4 regions of the Paenibacillus kribbensis genome follow, and region 1 is predicted to be linked to each of the others. Evidence: riboswitches for the same ligand, from Rfam matches in the RefSeq annotation. Region 1 holds a riboswitch; each other region holds the start of a gene.
What was found. Region 1 has a riboswitch for cyclic di-AMP ahead of B4V02_RS24690 (C40 family peptidase). Riboswitches for the same ligand answer to the same signal wherever they lie in the genome.

Region 1 (7,412 bases):
CACGGCTACCCATACCAGCCATACCTGGCGTCCGTTCGGTACGTCCTCTTTATTCGTAGAGAACTTGATTCCACGCTCCACTTTACTTTTGGCATGCATGGCACCAATATCAATTTTTGCCTCTCCCTGGTCAATGATGACAGGAGACATGCTGTTCAGATCGATTGAGCCTGCACCGAAGCCCTTATGTTTACTCTTGCCACTGACAATGTTCAGTGCAATCTGTTTTTTGCCGTCCGGCTGATTTTCACTCATGCGTCACTAGGCCTCCATTTTCCGTCTTCACACTCTATTCTACACTACAAATATTTTAACTAATAATCTCGTGAAAGCAAACATATACATGCTGTAGATGCTTGTCAACGGGAGGTATCCATTGTATGACCCCAGCACGCACCAAAATCGTTTTATTGTCTACACTAGCCCTCGGTCTCCTCGCAGGGACGTTATGGTTTGCCTGGCAGCCACAATCGTCATCCGATCCGCAATCCATAGGCCAACCAGCACGTGGCTCCCAGTCTGAGTCTGCGCTTGCGCCAGATACGGGCAAGCCTTCAGGGGCAAACATCCTGGCTGAGCTGCCTAAGAATCCTCCACAGCCTGCCTCAGAAATTCTCAGCAAAAGGGTGGTGGAGTATCACATTGATGTTTCCTTGGAAGAAGGACAGGTTTTGCGAGGTACAGAGACAATGACCTGGAAGCATCCGGGGAAGAAAACCGTGAACGATCTGTATCTCCATCTATACCCAAATGCCTTTTCTTCCATGGATACCACCTTTATGAAGGAATCCGGGGGCAAGCTGCGCGGAGACACCATGCCCAAGGACGGCTTCGGCTCCATGACGCTGACTGAGCTCAAGACGGAAGACGGCTTATCCCTTCTGCACCGTACTCAATATGTACAACCGGATGACGGTAACGCAAATGACCGCTCGCTCATGAAGGTACGTCTGCCCAAGCCGGTACGAGGTGGCGAAGAAATTACACTATATATGAAGTTTGAGGTCAAGCTGCCTGCCATTTTCGCACGGATGGGCGCGACAGATGATTTTGTAATGGCAGGACAGTGGTTTCCCAAGCTCAGCGTTTATGAGACTGCAGGACAGCGCGGGCGTGCCGAGGAGGGCTGGAATCTCCATCAGTATCATGGCAACTCCGAGTTTTATGCCGATTTTGGAATTTACAGCATACGGATTCGAGTACCTGAAACGCACATCGTAGCCGCAACCGGTTTTCCCACTCGCGGAGCAGTCCGACAAAATGGACAGAAAATATATCAATTTTATGCCGATGACGTGCACGATTTTGCCTGGGCCGCTTCACCCAACTTTGTAACCGTAGAAGAACCCTTTTCTTCTGCTGAAGTCCCCGGTGTCAAAATCAAGCTGTATCTCGACCCGTCGCACAAGGAACTCAAGGGACGCTATTTGAGCGCAGTCAAAGCCGCCCTTTCGTATTACAGCAAATGGTACGGGCCTTATCCATACTCCACCCTGTCCATCGTGGTTCCACCCAAAACAGGCAATGGCGCCGGAGGTATGGAATATCCGACACTGATCACGGCCGCCGCCGCAGATAACCTGAACCCCGGCTATAACCTGGAGCGGACATTAGTTCACGAAATTGGACATCAATATTTCTACGGGATGGTAGCCAATAATGAATTTGAGGAACCGTGGCTGGATGAAGGCTTCACCTCCTATGCAGAGGAACGACTTATGGAGCAGGAATACGGGCTCACCCCCAACTTGCCGCTACAATCAGGCCAGATAGCATCTCCTCAACCGCTAAACCGCGAGTCATGGAAGTATGGCTCCTCTGCAGCGTATGGGCAGAATGCCTACTCTCGAGGAAAGCTGGTACTGCAGGGCATTGAACGTCAGGTCGGAATAAAAAAAATGGATCGCATCATGCGCACTTACGTCCAGACGTACCGTTTCAAACATCCGTCATCACAGGATTTTCAACGTATCGTTGAGAGAGTCACCGGACGCTCATGGAGCCACTATTTTGAACAATATGTATATGACGGCCAGATGGCGGACTTCTCGGTGGATCGCATCACGAACCACAAGCTGGAGAAAGGATATGAAGCGGTCGTGACGCTGAGCAAAAAAGGTGCGGATTATCCCAAAATCCCCGTTCAATTTACCTTCAAGGATGGGACAACGATATTCAAGGCCTGGGACGGGGCGGGTAAAAGCACAACTTATCGGCTCAAGAGCGCCTCTCCCGTTTCATACGTGACCGTTGATCCGCTATATACCATTGCGCTGGAGAACAAGCATATCAACAATAGCCTGAAGGCCGAACTGAACGAAAGGCAGCAAACTCGTTGGAGCATAAGTGTAACCAAGCTGTTGGAGACACTGCTTGGAAGTCTGTCATGGTGAGGTGTCTATAGATGCGGACGGTTATAAAAGAAGGCTGGGCGCTTGTGCGCATACAATTTTATATTGTCATTATTCTGTTTCTGTATCAGCTGCTGTGGGGAATATTTCTCTACAGGCTGGTGCAATCCGCCGTAATCCCGCTACTGCTGCGCTACCCCGATCAGGGGCATAACGAGTTGGGCAAGACCTTGTTCTGGATGGAAAGCCAAATTGCCCTCATGGACAACCGGGAAGTGCATATATACTTGTGGGTACTACTGGGAGCGACGGTGCTGCGTATGCTGATCACTCCCTTCATTAGAGCCGGAATATATCAAAGTCTGCATACCTATGCGACCGAGCCGCAAAGCCTGTCCTTCTTCCGTGGAATGAAACGCCATGGCTTGTCATCGCTGCTTTATTACATCATTGAGCTGGGACTATTACTGCTTCCCGCTATCTGGGTGATGCCGAGGCTCTACCCTATTGTAGCAGGAGCGCTACAATCTCCCTCTTACCTTCTGCATATGTTGCCATATGCCATCGGATGGATCGCATATGGCTGGTTCATCCGGCAGTGCATCCTGTACATGCAGTTGGGCACCGTCGGTGGTCACGCCATACTGTCGTCCTTGCTCGCCTTTTTTCGCCAGATCGTCCCAGCTATTGGCATATCATTTTTGCTGGGTGCTTGTGTGCTGCTTGTCTTCGCTCTATTCGGCACCGTAGCAATGATTTGGACGGGTATGCTGGCACTCATTCTCCAGCAATCGTATCATTTTGTTACCAGTCTGGTCAGACTGTGGCACATCAGCTCTCAATACCGGCTGTGGCATACCGATATTTCCAGCAGAAGCTGAGCTCTGTCGAAAAATCTCTGTTCATTCCTACACAAACGGCACCTAACTGCATACTTTTAACAAAATCTGTTCCTGAGATATCAGGGACAGATTTTTTTTGTAACTTTTTGCGATGAAACATTTGCCAAAGCCAGCGGACTTTGTTACAATAGTCGCAGTGAACTGATAGTAACAACTTTGTAATCTTTATTGTAACCTTTATCTCAAAAGCTCGTTATAGTGAATACGCTCTCCAAGGTGCACATCATAAGTTAAGCCTAATTCCTGGCACCTGGGAAGCGGGGGAACCAGTTTGGGTGAATTGATCTCGCAACAGAGTGGTCATAGGGGAACCTTCTACCGAATCCTTAAGCTAACCTCGCAGGCATTGGAAGGGGTATATTTTTTTTGAAGAAGAAGCTAACGATCGCAGCCATGGGTCTTGCCATTGCCTTTACATCTTTTACATTCGGTGGCGGCAGTGCATATGCAGACTCTAAGATGGACCAGATCATCCAAGATGCCAAAGGAACAAGCTACAGAAGCGGAGGCACTACACTCGAAGGATTCGATTGCTCCGGCTTCACAATGTATGTATTTAACAAACTGGGAATTAAACTGCCGCATCAATCTGGTTCACAATTCAAAATGGGATCTTCCGTATCCCGCGATGAAATGAGACCTGGAGATCTGGTGTTCTTTAACACAACAGGAAGAGGCATTTCCCATGTAGGTATCTTCGTAGGTGAAGGGAAATTCGCTCACTCCTCGTCTTCACGTGGTGTAGTAGTTAGCTCACTGAACGAAAATTATTATGCTAACCGTTATGTCGGTGCAAAAAGAATCATGAGCACTGACGCTTACCACGCCGTAGCTTCTGAAACTCCTGATGACGACAATGTAGAATAACTGACGCATAGCAAGCTAACCTTAGCCGCAATTTGATTCTGGCCGGAATCGAATTGCGGTTTTTTATGTCCCCAACATCAGCAATGATTATGATTACTAACGAACTGACATCTCAAAAGGTTTCAATTTTAGCGAACGAGAAAGTAAACACGCTTGCCATTCCTCTGTAACTTGTCTACAATCTGTTGTTAACAGTTTAAGTACCTGTAAAAGGAGGATGTGAAGACATGCCTGCCTCAATATCTAACTTTCGGATCGTACCGATGGACGAGCATCAGGCAGCTGCAATCTGTGAATGGCGCTATGATCCACCCTACAATATCTACGGCTGGCTGCCCTGGGAACAAATGAAGGCGCTGGAAGTCGAATTTGGGAATCCCACACTTCGCCAAGAGCAATATGTTGCCGTATTGGATGAGGAGGGCAAGCTGACGGGATTTGCGCAATATTTCCCTATGGTTGGTGTAACCCGGCTGGGTCTTGGAATGCATCCCGACAGATGCGGACAAGGCAGGGGTTCCGATTTTGTCCGTGCGATTGCTGAGGAAGCCAGACGGCGCAATCCGCAGAATGAAATTGATCTGGAGGTGCTCACCTGGAATGAGCGCGCCATCCGGGCCTACAAGGCAGCTGGATTTGAGCTTACAGATACCTATGAACGACTGACTCCGGATGGCAAAAAGCCATTTTATTGTATGGTATATCAGCCCGACCACCAGAGCCAGGCTCTATGATAAAAGCGCCTTCGGCATACAACTTCTCTGTTGTATAGCGAAGGCGCTTTTATCATCATCCAGCAGATCATTACTGACTTAATGACTGCATGCTTAATGACTGCTACGCATTTTCTCAAAAGCTTCATTATATTGTTGGGCTTCCTTAATATCCACGGCCATAATACCGCCATCATCCCATGAGGTCAAACGCAAAGTCACGGTCTTGTAATCAATCGTAATAAACGGATGATGATTGAATGCTTCAGATATAGCAGCAACCTCATCCACGAATGCAATCCCTTTCATAAAACTGGAAAAATTATATTTCCGAACGATCCAACGTCCTTCCTCCAGTTCCCAGCCCTCCAATTTCTCCAGATGTGCTTCAATCTCTTCTTGTGTAAAAGGCATATTACGACTCCTCCCCATTTATACGGAAGCCTTTCAGCCGCTTATGCGGCCAAAACTACAATATAGTGGTGTACATATTACCACGGCCCCGTTGATAAATCCATAAGATGGCCTTCAGATTAAAGGGACCGACGTTAGCTCCTCATCTCCAATGAGAACATAGATCCGGTGCTGCTCTGGCTCATAGATCACAACGCCGCTGCCCACAGTAATGACAGGCTCTGTACCCAGCGCATAAAACAAATCCTCCGCCAACGCCTCGTTGACCTCCTGACGTCCCGCCGGGTCCAGCCTGTCCCAATCTTCTGCTTCCATTTCGAAAAATTCATAGCTGTCTGGAATGCGGCCTACAGCCTCTGTCAATTCGTTCAAAATTTGTTCATACTCCCGCCCATGCTTCACTCCCATGCCGTTTCCTCCAATTGTTCCGCCATGCAATACATAATCACCTTATTATACCGGAAATTCGTACTTAACAAAAAAGGGAGTTTTGTCGATAAATATTATAATCCGTCTCATAATGACACGCTTGGGGCAAGGACGACCCCGGCGGCATGAAAGGATTCAAAATCTATTCTCATGGATGAGGTGTATCATGCAAATTACAACCATTATTGGACTTGTGCTCGGGCTTTTGTCACTGGTCGTCGGGATGATCCTGAAGGGCGCGCCAGTCGTCAACTTGGTCAACAATCCCGCTGCTTACATGATTATTTTTGTCGGAACAGCAGCAAGTATATTCATGGCGTTTCCGATGGACGACATGAAACGGGTGCCAAAGCTGTTTAAAATTATTTTCACCCAGCAGAAATTGCTGGATCGCAAGGAGCTTATCACTACATTTACCGAATGGGCATCCATTACCCGTCGTGAAGGTCTGCTCGCGTTGGAATCCAAGGTCGAAGAGATCGACGATCCCTTTATGCGCGGCGGTATGCGTATGATTATCGATGGTAATGATCAGGAGTTCGTACGCGATGTTCTGATGGAAGACATTAACGCTACCGAAGATAGACACCGCGCCGGCGCACTGATTTTCTCCCAGGCTGGTATGTATGCTCCAACCCTTGGGGTTCTCGGTGCGGTCGTAGGTCTGATCGCGGCATTGGCCGACCTTAGTGACATGGAAAAGCTGTCTCACGCCATCGCTGCAGCCTTTATCGCAACGTTGCTGGGTATATTTACTGGTTATGTCCTGTGGCATCCAATGTCAAATAAGCTGAAACGACTCTCCAAAAAAGAGGTTGAGTTGAAGCTGATGATGGTCGAAGGCTTGCTCTCGATCCAATCGGGTATCTCTACCATTGCCATCAGCCAAAAGCTGGCGATCTTCTTAACTCCTACCGAACGGGCTAGTATGACCCAGAAGGATGGCGATTCCAGTGAGTAAAAAAAGACATGAACCGCATGAAGAACATGCAGACGAAAGCTGGCTGTTGCCATATTCCGACTTAATGACCCTTCTGCTGGCACTATTCATCGTCTTATTCGGTATGAGCTCGCTGGATGCCAAAAAATTCGAAACTATGGCTCAATCCCTGAGTGCGGCTTTTAGCGGCGGCACAGGCGTGCTGGATCAATCGGCTGCCAATCCGTCGTCACAATCCATGGATATGGGCAAAAATAAAGAACAGGTATCCCAACCCCTAAAATCCAAAGCCACTTCTACCTCTGAACTGCAAAAGCAGCTCGCCCAGCGGGAAGAGGAAGAATTAAAGAAGCTTAAAAAGCAAATGGATCAGTATATTCAAGATAACGGCCTGTCTCCACTGCTGAACACCAAGCTGAACCAATCCCAGCTAATGATCACTATTAGCGATAATGCCTTATTTTCATCAGGGCAGGCCGAAGTTAAGCCGGAAGCGAGAAAGCTGGCCAAGTCAATTTCCGACATGCTCCAGCAGTTTCCAGGCTATGATGTGATCGTATCGGGTCATACAGATAATGTTCCCATCTCCAACAGCCAGTTTCCGTCCAATTTTGATTTGAGCGCCAAGCGCTCACTGAATTTCTTGCGTATATTGTTGCTCAATCCGCAGCTCGACCCAACCAAGTTTGTATCTATCGGTTATGGCGAGTATCGCCCAATAGCGAGTAACCAAGATGGTCAAGGACGCGCAAAAAACCGCCGTGTTGAGATTTCCGTTCTCCGCAAATATCAGAAC
Region 2 (7,412 bases), 1.3 Mb from region 1:
GGTGAATTTGCCAACAAAATGTGGCAAAAAGCATTAGCCTGGATCGTGACCGGTATCATTATTGTCTTGAATGTGATACTCATCGTCCAAACGATTTCAGGATAGGCTGCTGCCGATAATTCTTTCTACCAACAAAAAAGGTATCCCACGGGCCTTTCACCCAGGGGATACCTTTTTTTGTAAAATTGCTATAAAACTTAGTTCCTCCTATTTACTCTACTCTCTATCATTCCGCATGGCCAGTTTCACCGCTTGGCAGGCGCTACCTTCATTTGCGCTTCAAGCGCGAGGTTCAGCTTGAGCACGTTCACACGCGGTTCTCCGAATACTCCGGCACTACGGCCTTCGGTTTGCGTCTCCACCAGTGCTTTCAGCTGATCCTGCGCGATTCCCGTCAAGCTGCTAATACGTGGAATTTGTACCTGTGCCGCTTGTGGCGAGATATGCGGGTCCAGACCGGAACCGGAGTTCGTAATCAGATCCACCGGAACCTCGCTAACTGGCACATCCGGATTTTGTTTCTGCCAAGCGGCAATGGAATCCTTGACTCGCTGTATCAAGGCCGGATTGGACGGCGCGTAGTTGCTTGATCCTGAACCAGCCCCGTTATAATCAACACTGGATACCCGACCTTGGAAAAACGCAGGATTGGCAAAGGATTGCCCGATCAGTTCAGAGCCGACTACCCGTCCCTCCGCATTCTGCAGCATGCTGCCATTGGCTTGCTGCGGAAACAATACCTGTGCCACTCCTGTGCTAACGAGCGGATATGCCAAGCCACACAAGAGGATCATCAGCACCGAGGTTCGCAAAGCGACTCCAGTAACCGTGCTTCCCCGCATCTCCTGTCTCTCCGGCTGCCCCTCCGACCCAGTCCTCGTCACTGCAGGGTTGTTATTGTCTCGTCCGGCAGAACCGGATTTCTCGTGTGCAGCAAATCTGCGCCCAGACATACGATAAAACCCACTCATGTTGCTCACCCTTTCCGCTTCCATTGTATCTGAAATGCATCCTTTTACAGGCTGCCTTAAATCCATAAATGCACCAGCAAATCAATGGCCTTGATGCCGACAAACGGCACCACCATACCACCCAAACCGTAAATCAGCAAATTCCGTCCGAGCAGGCGGTCCGAGCTCATCGGCTTATACTTTACGCCCTTCATGGCCAGCGGAATCAGGAGCGGAATAATAACCGCGTTAAAAATCAGCGCCGACAAAATAGCGGACAGCGGAGAGCCAAGCCCCATGACGTTCAAAGCGCCCATTTGTGGAATAGCCAGCATGAACATCGCCGGGATAATGGCAAAATATTTGGCAACATCGTTCGCGATGCTAAACGTTGTCAAAGCGCCGCGTGTCATGAGCAGTTGCTTGCCGATGGCGACCACCTCAATAATTTTGGACGGATCGGAATCCAGATCCACCATATTGGCGGCTTCCTTGGCCGCGACCGTGCCGCTGTTCATGGCAAGACCAACATCCGCCTGCGCCAGCGCAGGAGCATCATTGGTACCGTCGCCGGTCATAGCCACCAGCTTGCCTTGTTCCTGCTCACGGCGGATAACCGCAATTTTATCCTCCGGCTTGCTTTCAGCTACAAAATCGTCCACACCTGCTTCCCGTGCAATGGTAGCAGCAGTCAGCGGATTATCCCCGGTACACATAATCGTGCGGATACCCATTTCCCGGAGCTGATCAAACCGCTCCTTCATGCCCGGCTTCACTGTATCCTTCAAATAAATAATGCCGTATATCCGATCATCCAGCGCAACCGCCAGCGGTGTACCTCCTTCAGAGGCCACCTGATTCGCTTTTTCCTCCAGATCAGCTGGAACCCTGCCGTTTTGCGATATGATCCACTGCCGAACAGAGTCCACTGCGCCCTTGCGCACCTTTCGTCCATCGGCCAGGTCCAGGCCACTCATCCGGGTTTCCGCCTTGAACTCAATAAAGGCTCCGCCTGCCGCCAAGGATTCATCCAATGTGTATTCCTGTGATGTGTACTCCTGCTTGCGCATCAATTCCAGCACCGAGCGTCCCTCAGGCGTCTCATCCTTCATTGAGCTCATCGCTGCCCACTTTACCAGCTCTGCCTTCTCCACGCCCCCTACAGGCACAAATTCACTCGCCATCCGGTTCCCGAAGGTGATGGTCCCCGTTTTGTCGAGAATCATCGTGTTGATGTCCCCGGATGCCTCTACCGCCTTGCCTGACATCGCCAGCACGTTAAACTGGGTGACCCGGTCCATACCGGCAATCCCAATCGCCGACAGCAGCCCTCCAATTGTGGTCGGAATCAGACAAACCAGCAGCGAAATCAAGACTGGTACAGGCAAATCGATGTTAAAATGGCGGGCGATCGGAGCCAGCGTGACCACCACGATCAAAAAAATAATCGTCAAGCTGATCAGCAACGTGTTCAACGCAATTTCATTCGGCGTTTTTTGCCGCTGTGCCCCTTCCACGAGCGAAATCATTTTATCAATAAACGTTTCGCCCGGCTCTGCCGTAATCCGCACCTTGATGCGGTCACTAACTACCCGTGTCCCGCCCGTTACCGAGCAAAAATCACCGCCCGATTCCTTGATGACCGGAGCTGATTCCCCTGTAATCGCCGATTCATCCACCGAAGCCAGTCCTTCAATAACCTCGCCGTCCCCCGGAATCATCTCGCCCTGGGATACCAGCACAATATCCCCTTTACGCAGCTCGGTTGAGCTAACCACCTGAATGTCATTTCCGACAAGCTTGTTGGCCTGTGTATCCTGCTTGGATTTTTTCAAAGAGGCAGCTTGCGCCTTCCCCCGCCCCTCCGCGAGCGCTTCAGCAAAATTGGCAAAGAGCAGCGTGAACAGCAGAATAACAAAAACAGCCAGGTTAAAGCTCATTTCCTTGTCAGCTCCAAAATAACCGGGAAACAGCAGCATCAGCAGCACAACCAGTGTGCCGATCTCCACGACGAACATGACGGGATTTTTCATCATGAGCATCGGATTTAATTTCATAAAGCTATCCCTGATCGCATGCTTCAAGATGCTTCTGTCCAGCATGCGTTTACGTTGTTCCTTCATGATCAAGCACCCCGTTCATCCATTCTCAATTTCTTCTTCATGCTTATTCTTCATCACATGGTCAAAAATTCAGCTACAGGCCCCAATACGATGACAGGCAAAAAGGTCAATGCACCAATCAACAGAACAACTCCGATCAGAATGGCCCCAAACAGCTTGTTGTCCGTGCGCAGTGTGCCCGTCGTCACTGGTGTCGGCGCTTTGGCATTCAACGAAGCCGCTACAGCCAGCAATGCAATCATGGATACATATCGTCCAAAGAACATAACCATCCCTGTTGTTAAGTTCCAGAATACGTTGTTATCTGCAAGACCTTCAAACCCTGACCCGTTATTTGCCGCAGATGACGCATATTCATAGAGCACCTGAGTCAGCCCGTGATATCCGGGGTTTGTGACCGCATCATACCCCCAATGACTCATAAAAGCGAGCGCAGTCGGTGCCAGAATGAGAAACGGATGTACCAGAATGGCAATCGCGATCAGCTTCATTTCCTTGCCTTCAATTTTCCTACCCATAAATTCCGGGGTTCTTCCGACCATCAGTCCGCATATAAACACACCCAGAATCGCGTACATCAGCATGTTCATCAGCCCGACACCCTTGCCGCCGAAAATGACGTTTAACATCATTTCACCCAAAGCCGCCATACCACCCAGCGGGGTCAGTGTGTCATGCATATTATTGACCGAACCTGTCGTTGCCGCTGTCGTCACCGCAGTGAATAATGCCGATTGTCCAATGCCGAAGCGAACCTCTTTCCCTTCCATGCTTCCCTGCGAAGCATCCACACCCAGCGCCTGTATCAGCGGATTTCCCGTCTTTTCAGACACGTACGTAATGGACAGAAAAATAAGGAACAATACCATCATCGAGCTAAAAATAATCCAGCCCTGCTTACGATTGCGGGCAAACAAGCCAAAGGTATACGGCAGCGAAGCCGGCATTACCCACATCGCTAAAATCTCCAGAACGTTCGTCCAGGGACTTGGATTCTCAAAAGGATGCGCAGAGTTGGCACCCGCATAACCGCCCCCGTTCGTCCCCAGATGCTTGATAGATTCCATCGAAGCAATGGGCCCCAAAGCAATCTGCTGCTGTGTTCCGCTCAGCGTCGTAATATCCACCGTAGGCTGCAGCGTCTGTGGTACTTTCAATCCAACCAGCACCAGCGTAAGCACAAAGGCCAGCGGCAGGAAAATCCGTATAATCGACTTGATGAAATCCTGAAAAAAATTGCCCATTCCTTCACCGCGCCGCGTCAATCCTCTCATAAAAGCCGCAGCAACAGCAAAACCGGAAGCCGCCGAAGTGAACATCATCATCGTGACAAACGCCATCTGTGTCAGATACGTAAGTCCGCTTTCTCCGCTATAATGCTGGAGATTCGTATTGGTCATAAAGCTGATTACCGTGTTAAAAGCCAATGACGCTTCCATATTGCCGTTTCCAGCCGGATTCCCGGGAAGCATTCCTTGCAAACGCAGCAGCACATAGCTGATGACCACAAGCACGACATTGGTCGCGAGAAAGCTCATAACATACGTAGTCCAACGCATATTCTCCAGCTTTTTCAAGCCTGCTAGCCTATAAATCAGCTTTTCCGTTCCACCGAAAATTCGATCCGTCCGATTCGGTTCATTTGAGAATACATGATACATATAGGTGCCCACTGGCTTTACCAAGAGCAGCAATATGACAAGCACAATTCCAATTTGCAGCAGCTCCATCGTCTATTCCTCCTTAAAATGCTCCTGCGCATGTGGAACAACAGACCTGACCCAGACCAGCAAGCGAGTGCACACGTTTGCGCCAAACCCGCTACCTGTGATACCGGATCTGCTGTTCCTGCCCGTTTCCTCTTATAGCGATTAAAACTTTTCAGGGTTCAGGAGCGCATAGATTAAATACACCAACACCATAGCCGTGAGCACAAGCACAACAATCATCCTCTTCGCCCTCCCTTAGAGGTCTGCTCATTGCACCAGCGTACAAATAGCAGTATCGCTCCATAACTCACAGCCAGCACGAGCAGCATGTATATATCCATCATGTTCAAGCCCTCCCGTATCAGTCCTCAGATCAATAACTATGTTATAAGCGCTTATCCGTTCAGCAGAAAACCCACCTCTCCGTTCAATGTGTAGATCACATGATCCGCTCCTAATCCCCGATAAATTCCTTGTGGATTACAGCCGTGCGTGATGACATAGATCAAATCCGATGTCAGTGGCCGGCATATTTGCAGGAAACGGCAAGTCAGATTCATACTGTTTTCGAACAAATACACGCTACCAATTTCTTTTTTGGGAAAATTCCATTTTCCCGCTTGCATCGTATTGATGCGCACAATGTGCTCCACACCCATTTTTTTGAGCTGTCGTTCCTCCTGAGCGCTATTGGTGAGTACCGCAAACGCCAGTTTTTTGAACATAAGCAATTTCACAAAACTTCTGCCCGCTTCATTCGGTGCAGTGACGATAATTAACCGACCTTCCATCAGTAGCTCCTCTCCCGGTATAAAAAGACAACAAAAAGAAGCCAAAGGAAAAAGGCTTTCCTCCGGCTTCTTACATATCCATGATAAAATAAACCATGGCTGCACACGGCGGTTTGTTGCCTCTCCCTGTACGCTTACGAGGTTAGCTGTCGGATTTGGACGTGAGAGTCGCCCTATTTCCGGCACTTGGCCGGAAAATTCACCCCATGAGATTACGGCTTCCAAAGCCGTATACATCCCGATTGGTTCCCCCGCTTTTGCAACTGCAAAATTCAGCGATTAGACAATTCGTTGCTGCTTCATTCTTGTTAATTTGAAATTACGTCTTGAATCATACACCCGTGCAAGGAGCACTGTAAAGCTCACCAACGGGGTTATAAATCGTCCTTTTAAGCATAGAAGATCAATAATAACGCTTACAATACGACTATGCTTCTCCCAGCTCCTTTAATCTCGGTTTTTCATACCTTTTCGAAAATGAAAGGCATGTCAATATTGGCGTAAGGAGAGCAGTTTTGTCCTTTTTTTGTAAAAGCGAAAGAAAATGTGCTATATACACCAGATAAACGCCGATTGAACCTGCTTTTACGCTGAGAAACGCCGCAATTCGCTCCATTTGCAGCGCAATTTGCCGTTTTGAACAAAATACGATTTTACAGTATTAAGAAAACTCATTACATCTATTGTAGGCTTGCAACCTTTCATAAAATTGCTTACGATTTAATTGTAGAATATCGAATTAGGAGGGATACCATGACCGTTTATGAATATGGTGCCAAAACCCTGCAAGGAAAAGAAATCCCGTTATCCATATATGAAGGGAAAGTTCTGCTCATCGTGAACACAGCCAGTAAATGCGGGCTAACTCCCCAATATAAAGCGCTACAGGAGCTATACGACCAGTATCATGAGCATGGGCTCGAAATTTTGGGATTTCCCAGCAACCAATTTGCCAAGCAAGAGCCGGGTTCCAGCGAGGAGATTTCGGAGTTTTGCCAGATCAACTACGGAGTTTCCTTTCCGATGTTTGCCAAGACAGATGTCAACGGTGATCAGGCACACCCTTTATTTCGCTACCTTACCCAAACAGCTCCAGGCGTATTAGGCTCCAAAGCGATCAAGTGGAATTTTACGAAATTTTTAATCACACGCGAAGGTAACGTATTTAAGCGCTATGCACCACAAACAACTCCGGATAAGCTGGCAGGAGATATTGAAAAGCTTTTGCAGGAAAAATAAGATTCGATTAAAACAAAAAAGCATCCCTTCACACAAAACGTGTCAGGATGCTTTTTTTATTTTTGCTATTTGTAACCGTATCTTCCATATAATGCGGTCGAGAGGACTCGAACCTCCACGGGCGTACGCCCACTACCCCCTCAAGATAGCGTGTCTGCCATTCCACCACGACCGCAAATCATAATGTTTTGAGGCAACAGATTTATTATACTCCCTTAGCTTATATTTGTAAACCAAAATTTAATAATTATTTATTATGTTATGTTAAATAACATATAAGAGCTATAAAAATATTTAATTTGACATTTTAGCAAAATAAATGTGAATATATATTACATAATACTTTAAGTATTCAAATAAACTCAACTTATATGTTAAATAATATAACACAATATTTCGATTCAAGGAGGCGAACCACCCTGCACAAAGGCAACCGCTTGCTAAATTACGCATTATTGTTGGACCCTTCCCTACCCGTCGGCGGCTTCACCCGTTCTTATGGATTGGAGGAACGATTCCATAACGGACGCTTGACCTGTATGCAAGACCTGGAACATTACATGCGGAATGACTTGTATCCTCAATTCACAACGCTTGACG
Region 3 (7,412 bases), 2.8 Mb from region 1:
AAACATCCGCTCATTGCTCTGCGGCGACATTTGCTCCGGTGTACGCTGCTCTTTCAATTCCTCTGCTACTTCTGGAACCGTTTTGCCAGCGGCCCGGTACACGTATGAGGTTGAGTTTCCGCTACCGCTTACCGATTCCAGCGGGTACGTATCTTTCACATTTGGCGCACCGCAGCCGCTTAGCACGGATACGAACAAGCTCAGCGCCACAATAACCTTTAATGCATACTGCCAGGTGCGTTTGCTCATGTGTAACCCTCTCCTAGCTTGCCCGAATAACCTTGACGTCTCCGGTAATCACTTCTTCACCTTCATAAAGCATAAAGCGACCATCCTGCCACTCTACCCGCAACAGATGATAGTCATCCGACTGGTATTGCCAAACATGCTGTTCTCCACCCTGTCGGAATGGCGCACGCCCCATAACCGTAACATGCCCGGAATATTGCTCCTCCAAATGATACGTTGTATCATCCAATTCCAATATAGTCGGCACTTCTTCCGGGTTGTCCAACCTGCCATCGATAGCCTGATAAAGTCCGAATTGGAGCGTTTCCCGTTCCTCAATATGAAGGTAGCTGACTTGGTTACCATCCTGAAGCGTCAAAACAACGGCATTCCGGGCACGATTATGCACTCGGCCTACCACTTCATAGGTGACAAGCGACACTTCACAGATATCACCCGGATTTAAGTGAAGCATACTCTTCTCCGCTTTTGGCGGCTCAGGCTTGGCAAACAGATTTGAAATTCGTTTCCACACACCCATGATAACTTTCCCTGCCTTTCTTAGCCTAGAAGCATGCTGTAATAATCAAGGCGCCAACCAGATGCAGCGTCCCTGAAAACAGACCAAAACCAATTTTGCCTTCCTGTGTACCTTTATCCAGATCAAACTGCGCCCAGTACCGCAACAGTAAACGTACAATAATTTCCAAAATAAACAGGATGACAAAAGCAATGACCGAGTACACAAGCGCCTCTAGCAAATTGTTAGCTGTAGCAATGGAACCTGACAAAATGTACCCCTGTGCAATCAGCTTCATAATCAATCGTACTGTTACGGCCATATTACCGGCTTTCACTTCGGCAAAATCCTTATATTTCGTAAATAAAGAGTCGACATACATCAATACGAACAGCAAAACGGCACCCGCGCCAGTCCATACCAGCATCGCCTTCATCGTTTCTAAAAAATGCATTTCATCCCATCCTCCACATCTTCTTGACCTTCATTTATGTTGCTTTACGCCTCCAGGCAGGGAAAAGCGAAGGAGAAAACATTTCTCCTTCGCTCCCTAACCATTACGCTACCATTACGCTGATGGCAATGCTCACACTGCTTATTTATTTTCGTATTGCTTCAACAAAGCAGCAAGCTCGTCGTCCACGGCGCTTTTCTTATCCAGCTCCTTGAACTCCTCATCCAGCGATTTTTCCTTGGAGGACATTTCGTTGCTCGCTTCAGCACGCGCTTCTGCTTGCAGCATTTTTTCTTCCATACGCTTCAATCCGGCAGTTGCCGTATCTGAGCTGAAACCGTTCATTGCTTTGTTAATTTCAGTTTGCGCTTTTGCTGCGTTATAACGGGCAACCAGTGTCTCACGCTTGTTCTTCATTTCTGTCAGCTGTCTGCGCATTTCATCCAGCTTGCCACGCAGGTTGTCGGCCGCGGCTTTGTTCTGCTCGTAACCAGCCTTGAACTCGTTCATTTTTTGCTCGGCAGATTTCTTTTCTTCCAACGCGCGACGGGCCAGATCCACATTTTGTGCTTTCGCTGCGGTATGAGCCTGCTCTTCACGTTTTTTCACCAAAGCCGCTTGCTCTTCATATTGCTGCTTGAATCTCTTTTCAATAGCAATTTGAGCAGCTACCGCTTTCTCGGCATCTTCCAGATCCTCTTGCATATCACGAATGTATTGATCCGTCATTTTGACTGGATCTTCTGCCTTGTCGATAATCGCGTTAATGTTGGACATCGTAAGATCTCTTAATCGTTTGAAAATAGACATGTGAAGTTCCTCCTAGAGTTGAATGCTTAAATTTTAAGCTCTGTACACATGTTTACGCAAGTTTTGCATGAGGGTTTCAAAAATTCTAAAAGCCGCGCAGGTAAGGCTCCGGGATATCCGCTTGTACTTTCAACGCCCGCGATGCATGCAGCGCCCAATAGGGATCACGTAACATGGCACGGCCTATCGCTACCAAATCCGCCTCTTTCTGCCGAACAACCCGGCTGGCATCCTCATAATCATCCAGTAAGCCAACAGCAATTACGGGCACATTCAGCTTTTCCCGGATGTGATGGGCCAAATCCACCTGATAGCCAGCACGCGCAGACGGACCTCCGCCCGAACCAATCGGCCCCTCGCCACCGGAAGAAATATGAAAAATATCCACACCTGCATCGCGATAGCGTTCCCCTGTGCCTGATATGTATTCCACATCATAACCGTCCTCGACATATTCTTTGGCAGATATCCGCATGATCACAGGCATATCAGCAGGAACAACCTCTTTAACAGCACCTACAACCTCAACACCAAACAAAGATAAATCCTGTCCATACTCATCTTCTCTGGTATTGGTTAAAGGGGAATGAAATTGATGGATCAGATAACCATGAGCGCCATGAATCTCAACCGTGTCAAAACCGGCTTCCACTGCGCGACGCGCACCTTCTTTGTAAGCTTGAACCAGTTCCCTGGCTTCAACTGTCGTCAAGGCGTGCGGTACTTTAAAGCGCTCACTAAAGGGTATCGAGGACGGAGCCACAGGCTGCTCAGCATCCTCAGCCTTACGACCGGCATGGCCTAATTGAATTCCAATTTTGGCACCGTATTTGTGAGCTTCCTCCACAATTTTACGATATGCAGGAATATGGTCGTCACTCCAAATGCCCAAATCACGATCCGTAATGCGTCCATCCGGGTGAACCGCTGTCATTTCCACAATAATGAGTCCAGTGCCGCCTACCGCCCGGCTAACGTAATGGACATGATGCCAATCCGTCGGCTTTCCGTCCTTGGCCTCCACGCTGTATTGGCACATCGGGGGCATAACAATCCGATTTTTTAAAGCCAGCCCCTTTAATTGATAAGAAGTAAACAAGTCGGTCACTTTTATCCATCCTTCCTTCAATTCCATGTCTGTACAATTATGAATTGCATCTCCATTATACATCAGTTGTCACAGTATACCGAATCCGTTATCGGGCTAAAACCTGCTAAAATGCTGTTGTTTTCAGTCAGGTTAAGAAAATATGTACGTTTAGCTTCGTCATCTTCACTCATATCCATCATCATATGCTATCATCCCATTGCATATGAGCCTAACCCGATTTAGCGGCATAATTTTAATAGGGCAGGTGCATAATAGCTGAGAGCACCACTAGGTACCACGTACCACTGGACGGAAAGGGGGAATACATATGCCGTACAGAGGAGTGTTACCAAGTATGGCACTGTTACTAGCATTTACGAGTTTTCCTGTTCACGCGGATGTGCCTCCCAGCATCGGAGCGCACCATCCCAAGGAAGCGGCAGTTACTTCTTCTGTACATCAAAGTACAGACCGGACAGCTCCTACCTTAGGCATGCTGCGAAAAAAACATGCCGACATTTTTAAAATGTGCGGCCCGCATACCCGCCAAATTGCCTTAACTTTTGATGATGTACCCGATTCCAGGTATACGCCACAGGTTTTGGATGTTTTGCACGCGAACGGCATCAAGGCCACCTTTTTTATCGTAGGTCACCGCGCGGAGAGACATCCGGGTATCATCCGCCGTATTATCCGTGAAGGTCATGCGATAGGGAACCATTCTTATACCCATCCGGATTTCAGGAAGGCTACACCAGAACGCTTTCGCAATCAGATTACGAAAACAGAACGTATTTTACAAGCCAGCGCCGGTTTTCGTCCCAAGCTGATTCGTCCACCATATGGCGAAATCACGGAGCCTCAAATCCAGTGGGCACGTCGCCATGGCTACATGATTGTCAATTGGAATGTAGACTCCCTCGACTGGAAGGGACTAAGTAAAAAACAAATCCAGCGCAATGTGATCCCTGCTACCGGGCCCGGCTCCATTATTTTAATGCACGCAGGCGGAGGCCAAAGCTCCAACCTGCAAGGCACAGTCCAGGCCCTTCCGGGTCTAATTCAGTCCCTGAAGGCCAAGGGCTACAAATTCGTTACAGTTCCCCGGCTGCTCCACACATCGGAACGGAAATAAAGGGGTTGTTTAAGGAGCAAGCACCGAACTAGATTCAACCAAAAAGCTGTCCTGCTAGCAGATGCATTCTGCTAGTCAAGACAGCTTTTTAGGTGTGGGCCTGTTTTAAACCTGATCCCATTTATTAAATTGTACAATCTATGCATTAAGTTTACATAATATATATTATGTTTGTTTACTCTGTGTTCTAGCTAATGTTATTTATCAATAACGTATAATTTCACATTTTGAAAGCCAAAATCGTTCACAAATGATTTGCTGCCAGGAATAAAGATATCAATTCGCTTGCCTGTAATGGCACTGCCCTGATCGCGGGCGACGGCCACAAAAGAATGGTCTGGCAGGCCGGGGTGGGAATACCCTGTAACTAGCACCTTCGTTCCCATCGGAATTACGTTCGGGTCTACCGCAATCGTACCTAGCTTAAGCGGATTGCCGTAGTAGTCTACCGCGCCCCACTTGCCATTTTCATCACCTGCGGCAGAATATGCTGTAGCTTTAACATCAACTACTTTACTGTAATTGAATGTTTTGCCCCATGCTTTAATCGTTGGACCCTCATTTGGTTCTGTCTCCTTAAGAAGCTGTGGCTTCGAATCCGAAGCAGCCTTCACACCTGTGTCACCAGGCACCATAATTTGCAGACCTGCGTATATGTTGCCTGGGGCAATATTCGGGTTTGCCTTCGTCAGTTCGTCTACCGATACTCCATAACGTTGAGCAAGCAAGAAGAAGGTATCGCCCTCTTTGGCGGTATGTAGCGAAGCGGCATTCGCTACTCCGGCTGTTTGTGCCAGCCCTGCAATAGCTGCGGCAAGCACCGCAAATTTCATGGTTTGTCCAATACGTTTCAGATGTTTCAAAAGATATGTACCTCCTCTGTTATGCCTGCGAAGTTAGCTGTCGGATTCGGACTCAGGAGAAGCCCTATGCTTGTGCAATTCACCCCTAGGCAGCTTCCAATCCTATCCGTCTTATGACGAATCGGAATGACTGCCGTTGTTACGTCCCCCGCACTTCCCATAGTTTTGGTCCAAGCATTCGGCGTATATCATGAGCTTTATGCTGGCCCGGCAAGTTTTGGCTTACTGCATAATATCACAATTTTGTAACCTTATCTGCATGAAAATGTTGGGAACCTTGAACATCATACTATATTCATTACAATTTTGTCACTATGAAATCGGTATCTATTACGAAAATATGGGGAAATAGTGACAGAAAAAGAAAAATCCCTCCTGTCAGACATAGGACTGTGGTCAAGACCCTATTGACTGCGGAGGGGTTGCTTTATAACTTAATGAATCAATTCGTTACAATACTTTGGCAAGAAAATCTCGGGTGCGTTCATGGCTTGGCGTACCAAAAACCTGTTCTGGTGTCCCTTGCTCCACGATTTGGCCCTTATCCATAAAGATGATCCGATCCCCTACCTCACGTGCAAAACCCATTTCATGTGTGACAATCACCATCGTCATGCCGCCTTCAGCGAGCTTTTTCATTACATCGAGAACTTCCCCAACCATTTCAGGGTCCAAAGCAGAAGTAGGCTCATCGAACAGCATCACGTGCGGCTGCATCGCCAAAGCGCGTGCAATCGCAATCCGTTGCTTTTGACCGCCGGAAAGCTGGTTCGGATAGGTATTCTTCTTATCCTCAAGCCCAACGGTACGCAGGAGCTCCAACGCAATTTTCTCTGCTTCCTTGTTGGACTGACCTTTAACCTGTATTGGTGCGAGTGTCAGGTTTTGCAGCACTGTTTTATGCGGGAACAGGTTAAAATGCTGAAACACCATGCCCATTTTCTCCCGAGTCGCATTAATGTTATGGCCACGGGCCGTTATCGGCTCGCCCTCAAACAAAATCTCGCCGTCTGTCGGCTGCTCCAGCAGATTCATACAACGCAAAAACGTACTTTTTCCCGAACCACTGGGACCGATGATAACGACAACTTCCCCCTTGGCGATTTCTATATCAATTCCCTTTAAAATTTCGTTTTTGCCGAACGATTTACGCAGTTGCTTAACGGTGATCACTGGCTCTCAACTTCCTTTCCCATAAACCCAGCAGCTTGGACAAGCTGAATGTCATTACAAAATAAATAGCGGCCGCGATTAAGAACGGACTTAATCCTTCGTAGGTAATATTCTTGATGACCTGGGCCTGATACATAATATCCACCATACCTATAGTGGAAATAATGGACGATTCTTTAATAATCGTAATAAATTCATTACCGATTGCAGGCAAAATAGACTTAAAGGCTTGCGGTAAAATAACATGACGCATAGCTTTGCCCCGTCCCATACCGAGCGAGCGGGCAGCTTCCATCTGACCACGGTCTACCGCCTGGATACCTGCACGGAAAATTTCAGCCAAGTATGCCGAGCTATTCAGTGACAACGTAATTATACCGGACTGGAGTGGCGTAAAATTGACACCCAGCGTCAGAGCAACCCCGTAGTGGATGATCATGAGCTGCACCAGCATAGGTGTACCACGCAGTACCTCAACGTAAGTCGTCCCCAACCACTCAATAATACGTATACCGCTCATTCGCAGCAAGGATATAATCAAACCAATGACAAATCCGAACAGTACTCCGAGCGCAGACAGCAACAGCGTGTAGCCAATTCCTGTAGCGTATAAGCTGCGATATTTCCAAAAAATATCAACAATACTATTGGAAGAAATCTGACGATCGGCAGACAGGGCACTCGCTTCTGTCGAAAACTTCTCAATAGAACCATCTGCTTTCAAGCGAGCGAGCGTTTTATTTACAGAGGCTAGCAGTTCTGTATTCCCCTTGCGAATACCTACGGCTGTCTCTGCTCCCTCATCCTCAGGCACCGCCTTGGCAAGCGTTACAGTACCGTCCAGTGTGTATCCTTTGGCAACTGTATCCTCAATCACGACAGCGTTGATACGATTTGTCCGCAGCTGAAGCACCAGGTCGGATATTTTATCCAGCGAGGTTACAGAGGCATTGGGCACTTTTTGAGCGATTTCTTCCTGGATACTGCCCTTTTGCGCGCCGAGCTTCTCGCCTTTCAGAGCCGCCATCGTCGGATATTTGTCCTTATCCTCCGGGCGTACCATTATGACTTGCTTGGAGCGGTAGTATACGTCGGAAAAATCAATGCTCTTTCTGCGTTCATCCGTTGGTGTCATACCG
Region 4 (7,412 bases), 1.3 Mb from region 1:
CCAAGAAGCGAATGCAGCTTTCTGGAATAGAATCCTTTCATCTAGGTAATGCTCCCTTCTCCAATAATAGCGTTTTCAATGTTAGTAATATAACATATAAAATGACAGTTTCCGACAGGAAATGTCCAACAAGGTGTCCCTTATAAGGAAAATCAAAAGTGTGAACATCTTGTGTCGCTTTTATGTTACTCCTTTTCGGCTTATAATGGAATTGCAATATACGTATTAATTATTATGTCTTTTTTGCATATAGAGAGGAAGTGAATGATATGTTTGAGGACTTGAATGCCTTTGCTGTCATTGTCGAGCAATCCAGCCTGAATAAAGCCTCCAAACTGCTTAATCTGTCCCAGCCCGCCCTGTCCCGTAAAATCGCCAAGCTGGAGGAAGAATTGGGTGTGCAGCTCTTTGATCGACGGGGCAAACGGCTCGAAATTACGTCAACCGGACGATTTGTATATACCTTCGCACTGGAGCAACGGCAACGACAGCTCCGCTTTTTGCAAAAGCTGTCCCGGCACAAAAACGAAGCCCAAAGCATGCTCACCCTGGGCGCAAGTCTCACGACACTCCAAACGACGCTGCCCACCCTCGTCGAAGCTTTCATGAGCAAGCATCCCCAAACCGAGCTGAAGTTACTCACAGGCAAAACTCATGAAATCGTCGCTTTTGTACGTGACAAAAAAGCAGACGCCGGTGTTGTCGGGTCTGCCATTCATGAGGCCGGACTGCGTTGCATTCCGCTATTTGACGATCATTTGGAGCTGGTCGTTCCGCTAGGACATGAATTAACAGCCAGAGCAGGAACGGCCTCGATGAAAGACCTGCAGGGTTTGCCAATGATTATTTTCTCCAAAGGAACCTGGTATCGCAGCTTGACAGATGATTTGTTCCAGCGCAGCGGCATCATGCCCGATATCCGGATGGAAATCGACTCCTTCGAGGCCATTGTTCGCCTGCTTCCAACCTGTAAGGCTTCTGCGTTACTGCCCAAATCCTATTTGCGCAGCGAACTGCTGCGGGATAATGGACTCACTGCGCTGTTCTTACCGGACTTGAAGGAGACACGCCGAACGACGTCTCTCATTTATTCAGAGACGGCAGATCTCAGCTCGACAGCGCGAAGCTGGATTAGCGAAACACGCGCGTCGTTTGCCGGCTATCGTATGGTGTAGCACGGTTAGCCTTCTTCATTGACGTTAACGACCTCATCCTCGAAGCGGGCGATATTGTCATTGGAACCGATGATGACCATAATATCGTCCGCTTTTAGCCGATCCATAGCCGTTGGCGCAATGAGAATACCGTTCGCCGTATGAAGAGCCACGATACTGCAGCCAAAGCGGGTACGGGCATTCAGCTCTGATAACGTTTTGCCATTGAGGCATGCGGGTACATTTAGTTCCACAATGCTGTATTCCTTGGATAGCTCCAAATAGTCGAGCAAATTAGGCGTAACCAGCTGATGGGCCACCCGTATTCCCATATCCCGTTCAGGATAAATGACACGGTCCACACCGAGCTTTTCCAATGCCCGTCCGTGCAGCACAGATATCGCTTTGGCTACGACTTTTTTTACACCCAGCTCTTTCAGCAAAATGGTGGTTAGAATGCTTACCTGAATGTCATCCCCAATAGCAACAATACCGCAATCGAAATTACGGATACCTAGCGACCGCAACGAATCCTCATCGGTAGCATCCGCTACAACAGTATGCGTCAGCAGCTCACTCATGCTGTCTACAACGTCCTCATTGCGGTCGATGCCAAGTACCTCGCACCCCATATCCACCAATTGCAAAGCCAGGCTTGAGCCAAACCGTCCCAAGCCAATAACTACAAACTGCTGCGTTTTCATATCTACTCGAAAACTCCCCTATCCTATAATCATTTTGCCTTCCGGATGCCGATATAATTCCTTACCCTTTTTGGGGCCAAGTGCATAAGCCAGCGTGAGCGGTCCGAGTCTACCTGCAAACATCGTCAGAGTAATCACCAGCTTGCCAACAACGGTCAAATCAGGTGTAAGCCCCATCGACAATCCCACCGTTCCAAAGGCAGACACCGTTTCAAACAAAATCATCAGAAAATGATGATCTTCGGTGGCAGACAAAATCATCGTTACCCCAATCACGAACAACAGTCCCAACAGAGTAATGGTCAAAGCCTTGTAAATTCGTGCTTGCGCAAGCCGATACTTGAACAATACAATATCTTCCCGACCTCGCAGCATAGAAAACACCGCTCCAACGAGTAGCGCGAACGTTGTCGTTTTAATCCCGCCACCAGTGGAGCCAGGGGAAGCCCCTATGAACATCAGTATAATGATGAAAAACTGCGTAGCCTGCCGCAGGCTTGCGATATCCAGCGTATTAGCACCAGCGGTACGAGGGGTTACCGACTGGAATAAAGATCCCAGCAGCTTGCCTCCCCAATCGAGCGAGCCTAATGTGTTTGGATTCGTAAACTCGAAAACAAAGATGACAAGGCTACCGACTACAATCAGTGCAGCCGTCATGCTAAGTACCACCTTGGTATGCAAGGTCAGTCTCTGACGTTTGCGATATTCTGCCAGATCCGACATCACCACAAAGCCGATGCCTCCCGAGATAATCAAAAACATAGCGGTAAAATTAACGACGGGATCATATACATAACCTGTCAGGCTGCGAAAGTGACCGAATAAATCGAAACCAGCATTGTTAAACATGGAAATCGCATGCCAGATTCCAAAATAAATCGCCCTGCCTACAGGCATGTCAAAGGACCAGCGAACCGCAAATATCGTAGCGCACACGCCCTCAATGACCAGTGAATACAATAACACCTTACGGATCAAGCCGATGATCCCCTCTACAGAGGTCTGATTCATCGCCTCCTGCAAAATGAGACGCTCCCGCAAGGAGATGCGACGCTTGAACACCAGCGCGATCAGGGTTGCCATGGTCATAAAACCGAGACCGCCGACCTGAATGAGCGCAGCGATCACCACCTGACCGAAGGTTGTAAAAAAAGTCCCCGTGTCCTTAACGACAAGTCCTGTGACACAGGTCGCGGAAGCCGCTGTAAACAAAGCGTCTATAAACGCAAGCGGCTTCCCCGTTGTATTGGAAATCGGCAGCATTAACAATAAACTACCTATAAGTATGATAACGGCAAAGCCCGCAACAAATATCCGCGGTGGAGAAAGCCGAAGCCAGCCGGCATTGGGGTTCATGAATCATCACTTCTCCTACTCCTTAAAACTATAAAAACAGTGATTTAATACGGTGTAAGCCCGCTACGCGGTCCATTTAAATCTGGAGAAGCGTTAGCGATCGGAAGATCAAATGGACCGCGCAGCGTCCTTAACTCAGCAAACTTTTATTTTCACACTTATACACAAAAAAAGACACCGGAAAACCGAGTGCCTGACTGGGTCCCTGTCACAGCCTACGAGGTTAGCTGACGGATTCGGGCAGCACAGTATGCCCTATTCACACGTCCAGTACGAGACCGGCTGTAAAATTCACCCCAGTAACAATGGTTCCCCCGTTTTCCTATGGAAATTCGGCTCAAATGTATGGCGTTACCTATTGATTTTATAGGCATTGCCTCAAGATTATAATCCTTCTGTATCCAGATCACAAAACCGATTTTGTCTAAAAAACGTTAATTTGGCTTTATTTTGCGAATAGGCAGCGTTTAATCGCAGTTTATCTTATTTTATTGAAACTTTAGGGTGCTTTCACTCCATTTTCATGAATATCACAGCTGTGTTGGCGGGAACCTGTGCAGTATGATATCTTTAATGGATGCACTTATTTACAGATTAAGGAGGAAACTCATGAATCCTATCGGGAAACCGGTCGTGCTCTCGGCCAACTTCAAAAGATTAGGCTTGTTGGGCGGGATTGGCCTGATTTGCTTTTTTATCTTTCAATTGCTGATTCCCTCGCTTAGCAATCCAAGTCCAGAATCATTGATGAGCACAGCGACGATCAGCAAACAAGAAGCGGTTAACCACGCATTAGACTTCGCTCGCTCCGAGCTGGGCTATACAGAATCACCGCCAGAAATGCCTGTCGTCACCTATCAGGCTGAAACGGATTTGTACGGTTATTTATCCAGAGAAAAACTGCTTCAACAGTACGACCGTACATGGAAAAAAAGCTACCCTTACGAAACTTTTCGGGTCGATATCCCAGATCCTTCCACGAAGGGAAAATTGCAAATTCATGTGGATTTATCGACTGGCAAAGTCGTTAGCTTTAAACGAATGACCTCCAGTACCAATTACGCACAAGCCGATATTTCTACGGATGAGCAAGCGCGCAGCAGGCTTGTTCGTGCGGCTGAGGGCGACATGACGCTTGAAGCAAAAGAGCAGGCAGCCTCTGTATGGGTCAAGCGCTTTGGCTTTAAGCCGTCGGACTTGAAGCTCGTGACCAACGAAGGGGAGGGTGGATTAAAGTATACCGTGGACGGAAAACAAATCGGCTCCTCGGTACTTACACTGGCGTTTACTTTTGAAGATGGGGATGTTCGCTCGTTTACACAGAGCTTTTCTGCCCCATCGTCCTATACCGATTATGTCAAAAAGCAAACCTACTGGGCCAACTGGATGACCTATGCGGGTTATGCCTTGTTTACCTTCGTATTGGCCGTACTCGCGATTGTCTACGCGTCTCTCACACGACGCCACACTTCCTTTGTACGCGGCATTGTTTTGTCCGTTGTGTATTTTGTTGCTACTATGGCAGGGACCTTGAACATGCTGCCTTTACTGCAAGCAGAAGCAGGCAGCCGGGGAATGCTTATATTTCTCATGGTTTTCCAGGTTGGTGTTTCCTTCGCTATGACCGTAGCACTCTATTTCTCCCTGGTCGGCGGTGACGGGCTTATGCGTCAGGTTGGACTGAATGCATGGCCACGTGCCAAAGAGCCGGGCTACGGGCTGTATGTGCTTCGCAGTATGTATGTTGGTTACCTGTGGGCCTTTATTTTACTTGGAGTACAATCCATTTTGTTCTTTGTACTGGAACGTACCTTCAATACGTTCTCCACAACAGATGCCACGCAATCTCCTTACAATATGGCTTATCCATGGTTATTGCCGATTATGGCCTGGATGGCTGGTATTGGGGAGGAGGCCGTATACCGTCTGTTCGGTATTCCGATGGTGAAAAAAATAGTGAGGAACACTTTTGTCGCTTGCCTGATCACCACGCTTATATGGGCACTGGGGCACACACTGTATCCGATCTATCCGGTGATTTCCAGACCTATTGAGCTGACCTTCCTCGGATTGCTGTTCAGCTTTGTGTTCCTGCGTTACGGCTTTATCGCTGCCATGTTCAGCCACGTTATTTTTGACAGCATTCTCATGGGCTTTAGTGTGATGAGTTTGGGAGATACCGTGAACCTGAGCGCAGGTTTGTTCTGGATCTTACTTCCAGCCATTGTGGGTTACGTTTTTTACTGGTTTAGTCCAAAAAAGCCTAATCGAATCATGTTTGAGCCTATTAAAAAAGAGGAGCCGTATACTACGACTCCTCCTCCCGAAGGGCAGCTATAATCTGACGCGCAAGCTTATCACCAATAGAGAGAGGCCGGAAGTCTTCGACGCTGGCCTCTCTTATTTTTCTGAGGGACCCAAAATGCTTAAGCAGCAGCTTGCGCCGCTTCTCGCCAATGCCCGGAATGGAATCCAGACGGGACGTTATCATGGACTTGCCGCGTTGCTCCCGGTGGAAGGTAATCGCAAAACGGTGAACCTCGTCCTGAATTCGTTGCAGCAGATAAAATTCTTCGCTATTACGAGCCAATTTCACAGCCTCACTGGATTCTCCCACCAGTAGCTGGGAAGTTCTGTGTTTGGCATCCTTCACGAGACCACACACCGGAATGAATAAACCAAGCTCATTTTCCAGTACATCAGTCGCCGCCTTAATTTGCCCACGCCCACCATCGACAACAATCAGATCGGGTCGCTCCAGATTTTCCTTCAGCACACGCTCATATCGGCGCCGAATAACCTCACGCATCGTTTCATAGTCATCTGGCCCCTGCACAGAACGGATTTTATATTTCCGATACTCCTTTTTGGCAGGCTTGCCGTCAATGAACACAATCATGGCTGATACAGGGTCAGAGCCTTGTATGTTGGAATTATCAAACGCCTCCACCCGATGCAAGCGATCCAGTCCAATTGCATGCCCCAGATTGCTCGCAGCCTTGGATGTCCGCTCCTCGTCCCGCTCGATCAGCTTAAACTTCTCATCCAAAGCGACACGTGCATTTTCCGTTGCCATCTCGGTCATTTGTTTTTTCAGACCACGCTGTGGTACAAACACCTTTACATCCAGCCATTCAGCCAGAGCAAGGGCTGCTGTAGCCGGTTCCTCCAGCCCGCCGGAGAGCTGGGCTTCTGTTTCTGGATGTGCTGACTCCGCATAAGAAGCTCGTTCCTCAGCCACCAGAAGTGTATCAGCAGGACGTTCTGAAGCAGGTTCTACACTCTGCCCATCCTGTTCCGTCTGCTTTACCAGCTTGGATGTATCGGGCAGCAAAATTTCCTGCGGTACTGCCGGGTTGTCACTGTAATATTGCGTCACATAGGACATAAAATCGCTGTAAGCCTCTCCGTAGAAAGGAAAAGTCGACATATGCCGCTCGATCATTTTACCCTTGCGAACATATAGGATTTGCACACACATCCAGCCCTTGTCTACCGAAAACCCGAACACATCTCGGTCCTTGGCATCAGAGGTTGTGATTTTCTGCTTTTCCATCATGGCGTCAATACTGATAATCTGATCCCGCAGCTCCTTGGCACGCTCAAAATACAGCTCCTCTGCGGCCTCCTGCATTTTACGCTGGAGATCTTTTTTAATTTCCTCATGTCCCCCGCTCAAAAAAGAAGCAATCTCCTGACCAATCTGGTCATACGTTTCCTGATCAACTTCTTTTACACAGGGTCCCAAACATTGATGCATGTGATAATACAGGCATACTTCCTTGGGCATCACACCGCACTTGCGCAGCGGATACATGCGATCCAACAGCTTCTTCGTCTGATGTGCCGCGTAGGAGTTGGGATAAGGCCCAAAATATTTTGCTTTATCTTTCAGAACGCGCCGGGTCACCTCCAGCTTGGGGTGGGCCTCGTTCGTAATTTTCAAATACGGAAAGGTTTTATCATCCTTCAACAGCACGTTATAGCGCGGCTGATACTTTTTGATCAGGTTGCACTCCAGAATGAGCGCCTCCATATTACTGGCTGTTACGATATATTCAAAATCACGAATATCGGCAACCAGTCGCTGCGTCTTGCCATTATGGCTGCCTGTAAAATAGGAACGGACCCGGTTTTTCAACACTTTGGCCTTGCCGACATAAATAATGGTGCCTTCGCCATTCTTCATCAGATA

Region 2: it holds a riboswitch for cyclic di-AMP, as region 1 does, so the genes downstream of both, B4V02_RS18665 (hypothetical protein) here and B4V02_RS24690 (C40 family peptidase) in region 1, are expected to answer to the same signal.
Region 3: it holds a riboswitch for cyclic di-AMP, as region 1 does, so the genes downstream of both, B4V02_RS11610 (3D domain-containing protein) here and B4V02_RS24690 (C40 family peptidase) in region 1, are expected to answer to the same signal.
Region 4: it holds a riboswitch for cyclic di-AMP, as region 1 does, so the genes downstream of both, B4V02_RS04965 (TrkH family potassium uptake protein) here and B4V02_RS24690 (C40 family peptidase) in region 1, are expected to answer to the same signal.

The regions. Positions count from the first base shown of each region.
Region 1 is NZ_CP020028.1:5,514,445-5,521,856, forward strand. Features, by position in the region: gene B4V02_RS24675 (YwhD family protein) at 1-255, opposite strand, end outside; gene B4V02_RS24680 (M1 family metallopeptidase) at 381-2,393, shown strand; gene B4V02_RS24685 (hypothetical protein) at 2,405-3,232, shown strand; cyclic di-AMP (ydaO/yuaA leader) riboswitch at 3,477-3,614, shown strand; gene B4V02_RS24690 (C40 family peptidase) at 3,620-4,120, shown strand; gene B4V02_RS24695 (GNAT family N-acetyltransferase) at 4,348-4,854, shown strand; gene B4V02_RS24700 (4a-hydroxytetrahydrobiopterin dehydratase) at 4,948-5,247, opposite strand; gene B4V02_RS24705 (hypothetical protein) at 5,362-5,655, opposite strand; gene motA (flagellar motor stator protein MotA) at 5,843-6,637, shown strand; gene motB (flagellar motor protein MotB) at 6,630-7,412, shown strand, end outside.
Region 2 is NZ_CP020028.1:4,189,934-4,197,345, forward strand. Features, by position in the region: gene B4V02_RS18640 (Nramp family divalent metal transporter) at 1-105, shown strand, start outside; gene kdpC (potassium-transporting ATPase subunit KdpC) at 246-971, opposite strand; gene kdpB (potassium-transporting ATPase subunit KdpB) at 1,028-3,073, opposite strand; gene kdpA (potassium-transporting ATPase subunit KdpA) at 3,127-4,803, opposite strand; gene kdpF (K(+)-transporting ATPase subunit F) at 4,945-5,022, opposite strand; gene B4V02_RS18665 (hypothetical protein) at 5,178-5,573, opposite strand; cyclic di-AMP (ydaO/yuaA leader) riboswitch at 5,689-5,861, opposite strand; gene B4V02_RS18670 (glutathione peroxidase) at 6,327-6,812, shown strand; tRNA gene B4V02_RS18675 (tRNA-Leu) at 6,905-6,987, opposite strand; gene B4V02_RS18680 (urease accessory protein UreF) at 7,250-7,412, shown strand, end outside.
Region 3 is NZ_CP020028.1:2,565,471-2,572,882, reverse strand. Features, by position in the region: gene B4V02_RS11640 (DUF4247 domain-containing protein) at 1-249, opposite strand, end outside; gene B4V02_RS11635 (DUF4178 domain-containing protein) at 263-769, opposite strand; gene B4V02_RS11630 (DUF350 domain-containing protein) at 795-1,202, opposite strand; gene B4V02_RS11625 (PspA/IM30 family protein) at 1,344-2,012, opposite strand; gene B4V02_RS11620 (NADH:flavin oxidoreductase/NADH oxidase) at 2,098-3,120, opposite strand; gene B4V02_RS11615 (polysaccharide deacetylase family protein) at 3,431-4,237, shown strand; gene B4V02_RS11610 (3D domain-containing protein) at 4,435-5,100, opposite strand; cyclic di-AMP (ydaO/yuaA leader) riboswitch at 5,108-5,281, opposite strand; gene B4V02_RS11605 (amino acid ABC transporter ATP-binding protein) at 5,551-6,273, opposite strand; gene B4V02_RS11600 (ABC transporter substrate-binding protein/permease) at 6,260-7,412, opposite strand, start outside.
Region 4 is NZ_CP020028.1:1,078,538-1,085,949, reverse strand. Features, by position in the region: gene B4V02_RS04985 (succinate dehydrogenase cytochrome b558 subunit) at 1-41, opposite strand, end outside; gene B4V02_RS04975 (LysR family transcriptional regulator) at 270-1,175, shown strand; gene B4V02_RS04970 (potassium channel family protein) at 1,181-1,858, opposite strand; gene B4V02_RS04965 (TrkH family potassium uptake protein) at 1,877-3,217, opposite strand; cyclic di-AMP (ydaO/yuaA leader) riboswitch at 3,416-3,565, opposite strand; gene B4V02_RS04955 (CPBP family intramembrane glutamic endopeptidase) at 3,827-5,557, shown strand; gene uvrC (excinuclease ABC subunit UvrC) at 5,526-7,412, opposite strand, start outside.